Regions from separate parts of the Mesorhizobium huakuii genome, predicted to be linked through region 1. Evidence: riboswitches for the same ligand, from Rfam matches in the RefSeq annotation. Region 1 holds a riboswitch; each other region holds the start of a gene.
The links. Region 1 has a riboswitch for thiamine pyrophosphate ahead of thiC (phosphomethylpyrimidine synthase ThiC). Riboswitches for the same ligand answer to the same signal wherever they lie in the genome.

Region 1 (4,207 bases):
ACGGACGAAGACACGCTGTCTGGCCTTGCCGCTCATGCCGGCGACATGGCGCTGGCGAACGCCGGCATCGACCGCAGCGACATCGGTCTGCTGTTGCTTGCCACCTCGACGCCCGACCACCTTCTGCCGCCAAGCGCGCCGCTGGTCGCACACCGGCTCGGACTCGGCCGAGCCGGAGCGGTCGACCTGACCGGCGCCTGCGCCGGCTTCATCTATGCGCTGATGTTCGCGGATGGATTCACCCAGCTGCACGGCAAAGCGGCCCTCGTCATTGCCGCCAACATCCTCAGCCGCCGCATCAACCCGGCCGAGCGCGCCAGCGCCGTGCTGTTTGCCGATGCCGCCGGCGCCCTGGTGATTGGTCCGTGCGAGGATGCTGATCGGGGGATTCTCGGAGCCTCGGTGGATTCGGACGGCTCGCGCTACGGGCTGATTCAGATCCCGGCGGGCGGAAGCAACATCCCGTTCCATGGCGACCTCGACCTCGGGCAAACCCGCATGACGATGACCGACGGCCGCGAAGTGTTCGCCAAGGCCGTCGAGATGATGACCGCCTGCTCGCAGGATGCATTGGCCACAGCCCGGACGCGGCCGCAGGACATCGATCGGTTCGTGCCGCATCAGGCCAATGCCCGCATCTTCGATGCGGTCGGACGAAACCTCGGCATTGCCGATCAAGCAATCGTCAAGACGATCGTCGATTACGGCAACTCTTCCGCCGCGACGATCCCGCTTTCGCTGTCGCTAGCCCATCAGACGGAGCCATTCCGGCAGGGTGAGAAGATTCTTCTGGCGGCGGCGGGTGCGGGTCTTAGCGGTGGTGCTCTCGTCGTCGGCATTTAGCCGACCAAGCGAGCGCGCCAGGACGGATCATGAATGATCTATGGGGCAACAGAGCAATGCGAAAAATAGTCGCCGGCAAGCTGCACGGTATCCACGTCACCGAAGCAAACCTCAACTACCACGGTTCGATAACGCTGGACCCTGACCACTGCGAAGCAGCCGGGATACTGCCGATGGAATTCGTGGAGATATGGAACAAGAATTCCGGTGCGCGGATTTCAACGTATGTGATTCTGGGCGAGCGCGGCTCGCGGTGCTGCATCCTCAACGGTGCTGCCGCCCGCACCTGCCAGCCAGACGACCAGATCATTGTCTGCAACTCCATCTACCTGGACGAAGCGCAGATCACCTCGCTGAAACCGAGGATCGTCACTTTTGACCAGCACAACCACATACGTGACCGCCTGAGCTACTCGGTCGATCTCGACGCACATGGCCGGTACAGGTTTTCCATCCTCGACGAGGCGAATGCGGCTTCGGCCATTCCCGCCCTGGTTTCAGGAGCGTGATTTTGTCCCCGATGCATGCGGGGGTTTTATGCTGGGTTTCATTGGCGGCCGGTCGAAGGCGCCCGAATGCGCTTGACAAGATTGCGCTGGCCCGTCCAACTTAAGGCATTCACCAGGGGAGTCCCGGCAAGGGGCTGAGATACTGCTGGCTTTCGCGGCGCAGTGACCCGTTGAACCTGATCCAGTTCATACTGGCGTAGGGACGGTGCAAGCGCTTTGCGGGAGTTCACGCCCGTGGTCCTGTTTTGAACAGGTCGACAAAAGCGTCTTTTCATCCTTCCGGCACAGAACTGGGTCTCCAATGCATGAGCAAAGGAGCCTCAAGATGAATGCCCTCACCCCCGCCGTGTCGACGGGACCGCTGCCCGCCTCACGAAAAATCCACAAGCCCGGTGCCATCCACCCCCAGATCAGGGTGCCGATGCGCGAAATCTCCGTCCATCCGACAGCCGGCGAGCCGCCCGTCATCGTCTATGATCCGTCCGGCCCCTATACCGACCCGACCGTCGAAACCAGCATCGAAAAGGGCCTCGCCCAGCTTCGCCATGAATGGATTACGGCACGCGGCGATGTCGAAGCCTATGACGGCCGCCATGTCCGGCCGGAAGACAACGGATTCGCGGCGGGCGAGCGCCTGACACCGGAATTTCCCGTCCGCAACCGGCCGCTCAGGGCCAGATCAGGCAAGGCGGTGACACAGCTCGCCTATGCGCGCGCCGGCATCGTCACGCCCGAAATGGAGTTCGTCGCCATCCGCGAGAACCTCGGCCGCGAGGTCCTGCGCGGCAAGCTGCAACGCGACGGCGAAGCCTTCGGCGCATTGATACCGGATTTTGTCACGCCGGAATTCGTGCGCGACGAAGTGGCCCGCGGGCGGGCGATCATTCCAGCCAACATCAATCATCCCGAGAGCGAGCCGATGATCATCGGCCGCAATTTCCTGGTCAAGATCAACGCCAATATTGGTAACTCCGCCGTCACATCGTCGATGGCCGAGGAAGTGGAAAAGATGGTCTGGGCGATCCGCTGGGGCGCCGATACGGTGATGGATTTGTCGACCGGCCGCAACATCCACAACATCCGGGACTGGATCGTGCGCAATGCGCCGGTGCCGATCGGCACCGTGCCGCTCTACCAGGCGCTGGAAAAGGTCGGCGGCATCGCCGAGGACCTGACCTGGGAGGTCTACCGCGACACGCTGGTTGAGCAGGCCGAACAGGGCGTCGACTATTTCACCATCCACGCCGGCGTGCGGCTGCACTACATCCCGCTGACCGTTGACCGCGTCACGGGCATCGTCTCGCGCGGTGGCTCGATCATGGCCAAATGGTGCCTGCACCATCACCGGGAGAGCTTCCTTTACGAGCATTTTGCGGAGATCTGCGACATCTGCCGCGCCTATGACGTGTCTTTCTCGCTCGGCGACGGTCTTCGTCCCGGCTCAATCGCCGATGCCAATGACGCAGCGCAATTCGCCGAACTGGAGACGCTCGGCGAGCTGACGCAGATCGCCTGGGCGAAGGATTGCCAGGTGATGATCGAAGGTCCCGGCCACGTGCCGATGCACAAGATCAAGGAGAACATGGACAAGCAGCTCGCCGTCTGCGGCGAGGCGCCCTTCTACACGCTTGGACCGCTGACCACCGACATCGCGCCGGGCTATGACCACATCACTTCAGGCATTGGTGCTGCCATGATCGGCTGGTTCGGCACCGCCATGCTCTGCTATGTCACGCCCAAGGAGCATCTCGGCCTTCCCGATCGCAACGACGTCAAGATTGGCGTGATCACCTACAAGATCGCCGCGCATGCCGCCGACCTGGCGAAGGGGCACCCGGCGGCGAAAGTCAGAGATGATGCCCTTTCCCGCGCGCGCTTCGAGTTCCGCTGGGAGGACCAGTTCAACCTGTCGCTCGACCCCGAAACCGCACGGTCCTTCCACGACCAGACCTTGCCCAAGGAGGCGCACAAGCTGGCACATTTCTGCTCGATGTGCGGGCCGAAATTCTGCTCCATGCGCATTTCCCACGACATTCGTGCCGAAGCGCAGAAGGAAGGCATGGCGGCGATGGCGGCGAAATACCGCGAGGGTGGCGATCTCTACATGCCGGCTGACAAGACCGGCGTACCGGTCGTGCCAGAGGCTCCCAAACCATCATGAGGGTGCTCGTCAAAGGGGCCGGTGTTGCCGGCATCACCGTCGCTTTCGAACTCGCCATCCGAGGCGCGGCGGTGACCGTGGTCGAGACCCGGCATGGCATCGGCGGCAATGCGTCGTGGTTCGCCGGCGGCATGCTGGCGCCATGGTGCGAGCGTGAAAGCGCGGAGCAGCCGGTGCTGGATCTCGGACGCGACGCTGCCGACTGGTGGGATGCGGTGCTGTCGGGTCAGGTGACACGGGCCGGGACACTGGTCGTGGCCGCGCCGCGTGATGCCGGAGAGCTTGACCGGTTCGCAAGTCGCACGTCGGGGCATCGGCGTGTCGATGAAAGCGAAATTGCGCTCCTGGAACCCGACCTCGCCGGCCGCTTCCCGCGTGGATTGCTCTTCCCCGACGAGGCTCATCTCGACCCACGCCTAGTGATTGCAGCGCTTCATGACAAGCTCGCCACCATGGGTGTCGAATTCCACTTCGGCTGCGATGCCACGCAGGTTTCCGGTTTCGATCGTCAGATCGATTGCACTGGAATGGCAGCGAGCGATGACAGGCTGCGTGGTGTTCGCGGTGAGATGCTGATCCTGCGCACGCCGGACATTTCGCTGTCACGCCCAGTCCGGCTGCTTCATCCGCGCTTTCCACTCTACGTGGTGCCGCGTACCGATCACCGTTTCATGATCGGCGCGACGATGGTTGA
Region 2 (4,207 bases), 1.1 Mb from region 1:
GCTGGCCATCGCGCTCTACCGCATCGACTTCTTGCCATTGACCTATTTTGCCGACCGTGACGTGTGGGTAACCGAACACCGCGCGCGCCTCTACTATATCGGCGTCCAACTGGCCGGGCTCTCAGGCTTCCTCCTGGTGCTGGCGATATCGGGGCTGCTGCGGCGCTCGCCCGCTCCCGAAGCTCCCGTCGAACGCGGCATTCTGGTCTATCTCGTGTGGATGGGGCTTGGGCCGGCGACCCTGATCATGGTGGCCTCGTTGTTCACCGGCACCGGCGAGTCCTGGGGGGCGCCGATGTACAATCTTGTCGGTGTTACGGTGCTCGCCTTTCTCGGCCACCGGCTCGGCGCCATCGAGATGCGAAGGCTGGCGATCTGTGCCTTCCTCTGCATCGTCACCATGTCGGGCGCCTATGCGACCCTCCGCTGGACGGGCTGCAATGTGCGGGGGCGCCTCGACGCCGTCTGCTGGCCGGCGCAGCCGATCTCGGACGAGGCCGAGGCGGTTTGGCATGCGGCCGCGCCCGGCCGGCTCGACATTGTCGGCGGCGATACCCAATTGGCCATGCTCGCGGGCCTCAATGCCTATGACAAGCCGTCGATCTTCACCGACCTCGATACCCGGTTCGCGCCCTGGATCACCAGGCAGCGCTTGCGCGACCACGGCATGCTGATGGTTTGGCCTGGGCATGGCGTGCCGCCGCAGTTGCGGACATGGCTGGGCAACCGGCCGGTCAAGACCGTTCTTTTCAACTGGTCGCGCACGGCGCCGCCTGTGGCAATCAGCTTTGCCGCCATTCCGCCTGGCACGCGGTATCTGCCGCTTGACGCCGACAGCCGGACCCGGCATCCGCGTAATTGAAGCGGTTCGATCCCTTAGCCGCGTCGTAATATCGTTCGCGCATGGCTGCGTTCGTCTCCATGCGACTGGACGAAGCAGGCGACAATGCCCATTTATTGGGAAATCCAATTTTGTCTGCGCAATTCCGGACGGGAAACCGCTACGCGAATGGAATTGCCTTTTGAGGAGACGTGACATGGCGACTTCGATCGAACGCGCAGTGCTTGCCGGTGGTTGTTTCTGGGGCATGCAGGATCTGATACGGCGCTATCCCGGCGTCATCTCCACCCGTGTCGGCTATAGCGGCGGCGATGTGCCAAACGCCACCTACCGCAATCACGGCACTCATGCCGAAGCCATCGAGATCAATTTCGATCCGGCCGTGATCAGCTATCGCACGCTGCTGGAGCGCTTTTTCCAGATCCACGATCCGACGACGCGCAACCGCCAGGGCAACGATGTCGGGATGAGCTACCGTTCGGCGATCTACTATACCAGCGACGAGCAAAAGCACGTGGCCGAAGACACCATCGCCGATGTCGATGCCTCCGGCCTGTGGCCTGGCAAGGTCGTCACCGAAGTCGCGCCGGCCGGTGCCTTCTGGGAAGCCGAGCCCGAGCATCAGGATTATCTGGAGAAATATCCTAACGGCTACACCTGCCATTTCGTCAGGCCGGGCTGGAAGCTGCCGGTGCGTGAGAAGGCCGCGTCCTGACGTTTGGCGAAACGCATCGTTGGGAAGCGATGTCGAAACAAAGAAAGCCGCGGGGCGGATGCCCCGCGGCTTTCTTTGTTTATGGCGATGACTTGCTTGCATCGGAGTTCATGTCGCCCGGTGTGGTGGAGGTGGTGCTTGCTGCCGGATCGACGGTGTTGGGCGAAGCCGGCTTGCTCGGATCTCCAGTGATCGACCGCCGCTACCCAGATCTGGTGCAATGCTTTTGGCGCGGTGCGCTGAAAAAACGGCTTCCCCTTCGGTTCGAATGGTGCTTTAACGCGCCCATCCACAGGGGTGCTCCGTACGGTCGGGGCTGAGACGGGGGCGGCAAAGCCCACAGACCCTAGAAGCTGATCTGGGTAATACCAGCGGAGCGAGGCGGGCTATGTTTTCAGGCGCACAGATTTCCCTATATCCCATGGCCGACGATTTCGTCGGCGTCATCCTCGGCGCGCTCGGCGCGCTCGATCCCTACCGGGACAGGCTCAGGATCGAGACCGACGACATCTCGACCTTGCTGGTCGGGCCGCCCGAAGTGTTGTTCCCGGCGCTGCGCGACCTGTTCGTGGCGGCGGCGCGGAGCGGCAAGCATTGCGTGCTGTCGGCGGCCATTTCGCGCGGCTGCCCGGGCGAGCCGGACGATCCGATCTGCCGCTCCGACGCGTTTGGCGGACCTGTCGGGCCGCTCGGCCCACGCAAGGAAGCCGCCATCACCGCCGTGCGCAAAGCTGCTGCCACCGGCCAGCCGGCGGCGGCGCAATTCTCGCTCTATGTGATGGGCGCCGGCGACCACATGGACGAGATTTATGGCTGCATCGATTTCCTGAAACAGTCCGGCGTCTACGATCGCTCCAAGAATTTCTGCACCAAGCTGCGCGGCGATACGGGCGCGATCTTTTCGGCGCTGAACGAGGCTTTCTGCCGCTTCGGGCCAGGCGCCGGCCACGTAACCCTTGACGTCACGGTTTCGGCCAACAGCCCGTCGGCTGTCTAAGCCGGCCGCGCTTCGGCGCGACCCCGTCAAAGGTTATGCCCGTGGTCTCATCATCAGTCGCGTCACGCCCGCTCGTGGGTTCCCTTGCCAAGGCCGTACCCGCCGTCATCTCGGTCGGCTTGCTCCTTGTGACGTGGGAGATCTACGCCACCTATTCCGGCATCAAGCCGACGATTCTGCCGGCGCCGTCACGCGTCTTCGAACAGGCGATGCTCAATCGCGACGCGCTGATCGACAACGCCATTCCCACCATCCGCGCCACGCTGATCGGCTTTGCCTGCTCGCTCGGCGCCGCCTTCGCGCTGTCGATGTTGGTCGACTTCTTCCAGCCGCTGCGCCGCGCGCTGTTTCCCGTCTTCATCGTCAGCCAGACCTTGCCGCTGGTGGCCATCGCGCCGCTGGTGGTGCTGTGGTTCGGCTTCGGGCTGGCGCCGAAGATCATGCTGGTGGCGCTGGTCACCTTCTTCCCGATGCTGGTGGCTCTGGTACAGGGCTACGAGGCGACCGAGGTCGAGATCGGCCAGATGCTGCGCGCCATGGGGGCGGGGCGCTGGCGCGTCTTCGTGCTGGCGCGGCTGCCTTCGGCGCTGCCCTACTTCTTCGCCGGCTTGAGGATCTCCATCACCTATGCCGTGGTCGGCGCGATCTTCGCCGAATATGCCGGCGCGGCGAAGGGGCTGGGCATCTACATGCTCAACGCCAAGAACAATTTCCGCCCCGATCTGGTTCTGGCCGCTGTCGGCGTCAGTGCCGCGCTCACGCTGATCCTGTTCGGGCTGACGGTGCTCTTGCAGCGCCTCGCCATGCCCTGGGAACGGGCCGGCCGGCAGCCGGCAGGGAAGGGGGCGCAGGGATGAGCCGGCTCGAATTGCGGCATGTGCACAAAGCGTTTGGCGGGCTCGACGTGCTCGCCGATATTTCGCTCAGCGTCGGCGCCGGCGAATTCGTCTCGATCCTTGGGCCGTCGGGCGCCGGCAAGTCGACGCTGTTCCAGCTCCTGACGGGTGCCGAGCATGGCGAGGGCGAGATGTTGTTCGACGGTGCGCCGCTCGACGACCATGGCAGGCATTTCGCCTTCATGCCGCAGCGCGACGCGCTGATGCCGTGGCGGCGCATCCTCGACAACGCGACGCTCGGGCTCGAAGTGCAAGGCGTCAGACGCAAAGCGGCGCGGGCGCGTGTCGCGCCGCTGTTTGCCGAGTTCGGGCTTGCCGGCTTCGAGCGGCATTTCCCGGCACAGCTTTCGGGCGGCATGCGCCAGCGCGCGGCATTGCTGCGCACGGTGGTGCAGGAGCGCGATATGCTTTTGCTCGACGAGCCGTTCGGCGCGCTCGACGCGCTGACCCGCGCGGCCATGCAGCGCTGGCTCGAGCAGATGTGGCGGCACCATCGCTGGACCGCGCTGCTGATCACCCATGATGTGCGCGAGGCCGTGTTCCTGTCCGACCGCATCTATGTGCTGTCGGCGCGCCCGGCCCGTGTGCTGCGTGAAATCGGAGTGCCGTTGCCGCGCCCCCGCGATCCAACCGGCGCCGCCGCGCAGCAGGCCGGCGCACTCGAGGCCGAGATTCTCGACATTTTGCTCAACCCGCAACCATCCAAAGGACATGACCATGACTGACTTGACGCGCCGGCAGGCCTTGCTGCTCACCCT
Region 3 (4,207 bases), 3.1 Mb from region 1:
GCGCCAGCGTCTCCTGCGGATCGACCGCCTCGCGCTTCTGATCGAGCGTGGCGATTTCCAGATTGGTGCCAAGCCTGATCGAACCGGCGTCCGGTGCCAATTCGCCGGTCAGCATCTTCAAAAGCGTGGTCTTGCCGGCGCCGTTTGGGCCAACGAGACCGACGCGGTCGCCGCGCTGGATGCGGGTCGAGAAGCCTTTGACCACGGTGAGGTCGCCAAAGCTCTTCTCGATGCTCTTCGCTTCGATCACCAGCTTGCCGGATTCGGCGGCGTCGCTCGCCACCATGGTCGCGTTGCCTTCGGCGCCGCGATGACCGCGGAAGCGCTGGCGCATGGTCTGTAACTCGCCAAGGCGGCGCATGTTGCGTTTGCGCCGTGCCGTGACGCCGTAGCGCAGCCAGTGTTCCTCGCGCACGATCTGGCGGCCGAGCTTGTGCTGCTCGCGCTCTTCCTCTTCCAGAACCAGGTCGCGCCATTCCTCGAAATGGCCAAAACCCTTGTCCAGCCTGCGGGTCTGGCCACGATCGAGCCAGACAGTGGCGCGCGACACGCGCTCGAGGAAGCGGCGGTCGTGCGAGATGACGATGAGCGCCGAGGAGGTGCGCACGAGTTCCTCTTCGAGCCATTCGATGACCGACAGGTCAAGATGGTTAGTCGGCTCATCAAGCAGCAGGATGTCGGGCTCCGGCGCCATGACGCGCGCCAGTGCGGCACGCCTGGCCTCGCCGCCGGAGAGATCGCCCGGCCGCTCCTCGCCGGTGAGGCCGAGATGCTCCATCAGATAGCTGGCACGGTAGGGATCATCGGCGGGGCCAAGCCCCGCCTCGACATAGGCGCGCACGGTGGCAAAACCTTCCATGTCGGGCATTTGCGGCAGATAGCGGACCGTCGCCGAAGGCTGGCGGAACACCTCGCCGTCCTGCGGCTCGATCAGGCCAGCGGCGATCTTGAGCAGCGTCGACTTGCCGGATCCGTTGCGGCCGACCAGGGCGATCTTGTCGCCGGCCGAAGCCGTCAAGGCGGCGCCGTCGAGCAGCGGGGTGCCGCCGAAGGTCAGTTTTATCCCGTCGAGATTGAGAAGGGGCGGGGCCATGTCAGCTTTCGGGCAAGGGATAGGGATGAGCGAGCAGCAGCGCGCGGCCGTGGCCGAGGGCGATTTCGAGGCTGCCCCCGGTCTTGTCGAACTTGACCTCGTTGGAGATGGTCAGGGACGAGCCGAAGGCCACCTCGACCTGGCTCAGCGGCCATTTCGCGCCGGTGACGGTCAGGCCGGCAAGTTCGGAAAAGCCGAGGATCGAAAACAGGGTGCCGTCGGCATAATCGAAGCCGGCCGTTCCCAACAGCAGAGGGATACCTTCCTGGGCGCCGCTGGTCAGCAGGACGTCCGTTCCGGCCTCGGCCAGGCGCAGGGCGAGCGCCAGATGCAGGAAAGCGTGGTCGGCGCGCTTGCCGCCGAACGCGCCTGCCAGCACAAGGCGGGTCGCGCCGCGCTCGAGGGCTGCGGCGATCGCCAGTTCACCGTCGGTCTTGTCCTTCTCCGCCGGGAAGGTCTGGCGGGGCACGGCAGCGAGGTCGTCAGGCAGATTGGCCGGCACCGAATCGAAATCGCCCACCCACAGTTCCGGCACAAGGCCGAGCAGCCGGGCATGGCCGATGCCGGCATCCGCGGCGATGACGCGCGAGCCCTCGACCTGGCGGTCGAGCCGGGGCGTGCGGATGAGATCGCCGCCAAGCAGGATGGTGAATGTGCTCATATCTGGTGGCCTGTACCAGCCCGGCAGCGGAAACGGAAGGCCGGCAAACTGCCACTTGCGCGGTTCCTCGGCCGGGCCTATGTGTCGAAACGCTCTAACGGGGTGCCGGACGCGATCTTCGCGGACCGGCTGAGAGGCAATCTCGCCAACCCGCTGAACCTGATCCGGTTTGTACCGGCGGAGGGATTAGACGTTTCGGACAGTCCGACGCCTCAATTCCTTTCAATTCGAACGAAGGAGGCGCCGATGCGCACGCTTTTATACGCTCTTGTCTCAGCCACGGTTGTGGCGCTGTCCGGGCCGGCCTTGGCCAAGGACAAGCTCACCGTCTACACTTATGAGAGCTTCACCGCCGACTGGGGTCCAGGCCCGGTGGTGAAGAAGGAATTCGAGGCCGAATGCGGCTGCGATGTCGAGTTCGTCTCGGTCGCCGACGGTGTCGCCCTGCTCAACCGCGTCAAGCTCGAAGGGGCATCGACCAAGGCCGATATCGTGCTCGGCCTCGACACCAATCTCACCGCCGATGCCAAGGCTAGCGGGTTGTTTGCCCCGCATGGCGCGGTCTCCGATATCAACGTGCCGGGCGGCTGGACGGACGATACGTTTGTGCCCTTCGACTACGGCTATTTCGCTGTTGTCTATGACACGCAGAAGCTGAAGACGCCGCCCAAGAGCCTGAAGGAGCTGGTCGAAGGCAGTGCCGACGACAAGATCGTCATCCAGGATCCGCGCACCTCGACGCCGGGCCTCGGCCTGCTGTTGTGGGTGAAGTCGGTCTATGGCGACAAGGCGCCGGAGGCCTGGGCCAAGCTCAAGACAAAGGTGCTGACCGTGACGCCGGGCTGGAGCGAGGCCTATGGTCTGTTCACCAAGGGCGAGGCGCCGATGGTGTTGTCCTACACGACCTCGCCGGCCTACCACATGGTCGCCGAGAATACCGAGCGCTATCAGGCGGCTTCGTTCGAAGAAGGTGAATATCTGCAGATCGAGGTCGCCGGCATCACCACGACCGGCGCCAAGAACCCGCTGGCGGCAAAATTCATCGCCTTCATGACCGGACCGAAATTCCAGGACGCCATCCCCGAGACCAACTGGATGTTCCCGGCAGGAAAGACCGACAAGCCGCTCAACCCGGCCTTCGACAAACTGGTCAAGCCGACCAAGACCTTGCTGTTCAGCCCCGAAGAGGTTGCCGCCAACCGCAAGGCCTGGGTGGATGAATGGCTGGCGGTGATGAGCAAATGAGCGCGCTTCTCACCCTCCCCCTTGTGGGGAGGGTCGATCCGCGAAGCGGAGCGGGGTGGGGGCTGCGACGCTGAGCACGGCCTCACCCCCACCCCGGCTCGCGGACACCGCTTCGCGGCATCCGCGTTCCGACCCTCCCCACAAGGGGGAGGGTGGAAGGCGCGCGTCCGACCCCCGCATCAGCGCCGGCATCATCGCGCTCGCCGCGATCACACTGCTGATCGGCGGCGCGTTTGCCGGGTTGCTTGTCGAAGGCGCTTATGACCTTTCGGGCGCCTGGGCAGCTTTCGATCCCTATCTCCTACGTGTCGTGCGCTTCACGCTCTGGCAGGCCGCCCTCTCGACCCTGCTTTCTGCCGGCCCGGCGCTGTTCGTGGCGCGTGCTTTGTCGCGGCATCCGCGCTTTTTCGGCCGCGCCTTCATCCTGCAGCTCTTCGCCGTGCCGCTGGCGCTGCCGGCGATCGTCGCGGCGCTCGGAATACTGGCGCTCTATGGCCGCGCCGGCTATTTCGCCGGCCTGTTCAGCGCGATTGGCGGCCAGGGTTGGCCAGGCATTTACGGCCTGTCCGGCATTCTCGTCGCCCATGTCTTCTTCAATCTGCCGCTCGCAACGCGGCTGTTCCTCGAGGCGCTGCAGACCATCCCTGCCGACCAGTGGCGGCTGGCGAGCCAGCTCGGCATGGGGGCGCGGCCGGCGTTCCGGCTGATCGAATGGCCGACGCTGCGCGCCGCTCTGCCCGGCGTCGCCGGGCTGGTCTTCATGCTCTGCATCACGTCCTTCACCATCGTTTTGACGCTTGGCGGTGGGCCGGCCGCGACGACGCTGGAGGTCGGTATTTACCAGGCGCTGCGCTTCGATTTCGATCCAGCTCGGGCTGTCGCCCTGACGATGCTGCAGATCGCGCTCACCTTCGTCGTGGTGCTGGCGCTGACGCGGCTTGGCGCCAATGTCGTCGGCGACACCAACCTGCCGCTTGCGCCGCGCCGCTATCTCTCCGTCAATGGAACCGAAACCACGCTGAACGCCGCACTCATTGTGCTGGCGCTGCTGTTCGTTGTCGGGCCGATGGCCGCGACCGTAATGGCAGGCTTGGGCGCCGATCTCGGCCGGCTTGCCGGCGAGGCGACTGTCCGGCAGGCGACGCTGACCAGTGCGGTGCTTGCCTTCCTGTCGGCGCTGCTCTCGGTAATGTTGTCGCTGGCCCTGA

Region 2: another riboswitch for thiamine pyrophosphate. It lies ahead of HB778_RS02090 (Ykof family thiamine-binding protein); the one in region 1 lies ahead of thiC (phosphomethylpyrimidine synthase ThiC).
Region 3: another riboswitch for thiamine pyrophosphate. It lies ahead of thiB (thiamine ABC transporter substrate binding subunit); the one in region 1 lies ahead of thiC (phosphomethylpyrimidine synthase ThiC).

Annotation. Positions count from the first base shown of each region.
Region 1 covers NZ_CP050296.1:6,418,267-6,422,473, forward strand. The annotation lists gene HB778_RS31345 (beta-ketoacyl-ACP synthase III) at 1-843, shown strand, start outside; gene panD (aspartate 1-decarboxylase) at 900-1,352, shown strand; TPP riboswitch at 1,457-1,573, shown strand; gene thiC (phosphomethylpyrimidine synthase ThiC) at 1,678-3,513, shown strand; gene thiO (glycine oxidase ThiO) at 3,510-4,207, shown strand, end outside.
Region 2 covers NZ_CP050296.1:434,950-439,156, reverse strand. The annotation lists gene HB778_RS02105 (glycosyltransferase family 39 protein) at 1-862, shown strand, start outside; gene msrA (peptide-methionine (S)-S-oxide reductase MsrA) at 1,038-1,556, shown strand; TPP riboswitch at 1,840-1,954, shown strand; gene HB778_RS02090 (Ykof family thiamine-binding protein) at 1,945-2,553, shown strand; gene HB778_RS02085 (ABC transporter permease) at 2,589-3,410, shown strand; gene HB778_RS02080 (ABC transporter ATP-binding protein) at 3,407-4,174, shown strand; gene HB778_RS02075 (ABC transporter substrate-binding protein) at 4,167-4,207, shown strand, end outside.
Region 3 covers NZ_CP050296.1:2,355,200-2,359,406, reverse strand. The annotation lists gene HB778_RS11570 (ABC-F family ATP-binding cassette domain-containing protein) at 1-1,093, opposite strand, end outside; gene HB778_RS11565 (thiamine diphosphokinase) at 1,095-1,754, opposite strand; TPP riboswitch at 1,843-1,957, shown strand; gene thiB (thiamine ABC transporter substrate binding subunit) at 2,001-2,999, shown strand; gene thiP (thiamine/thiamine pyrophosphate ABC transporter permease) at 3,178-4,207, shown strand, end outside.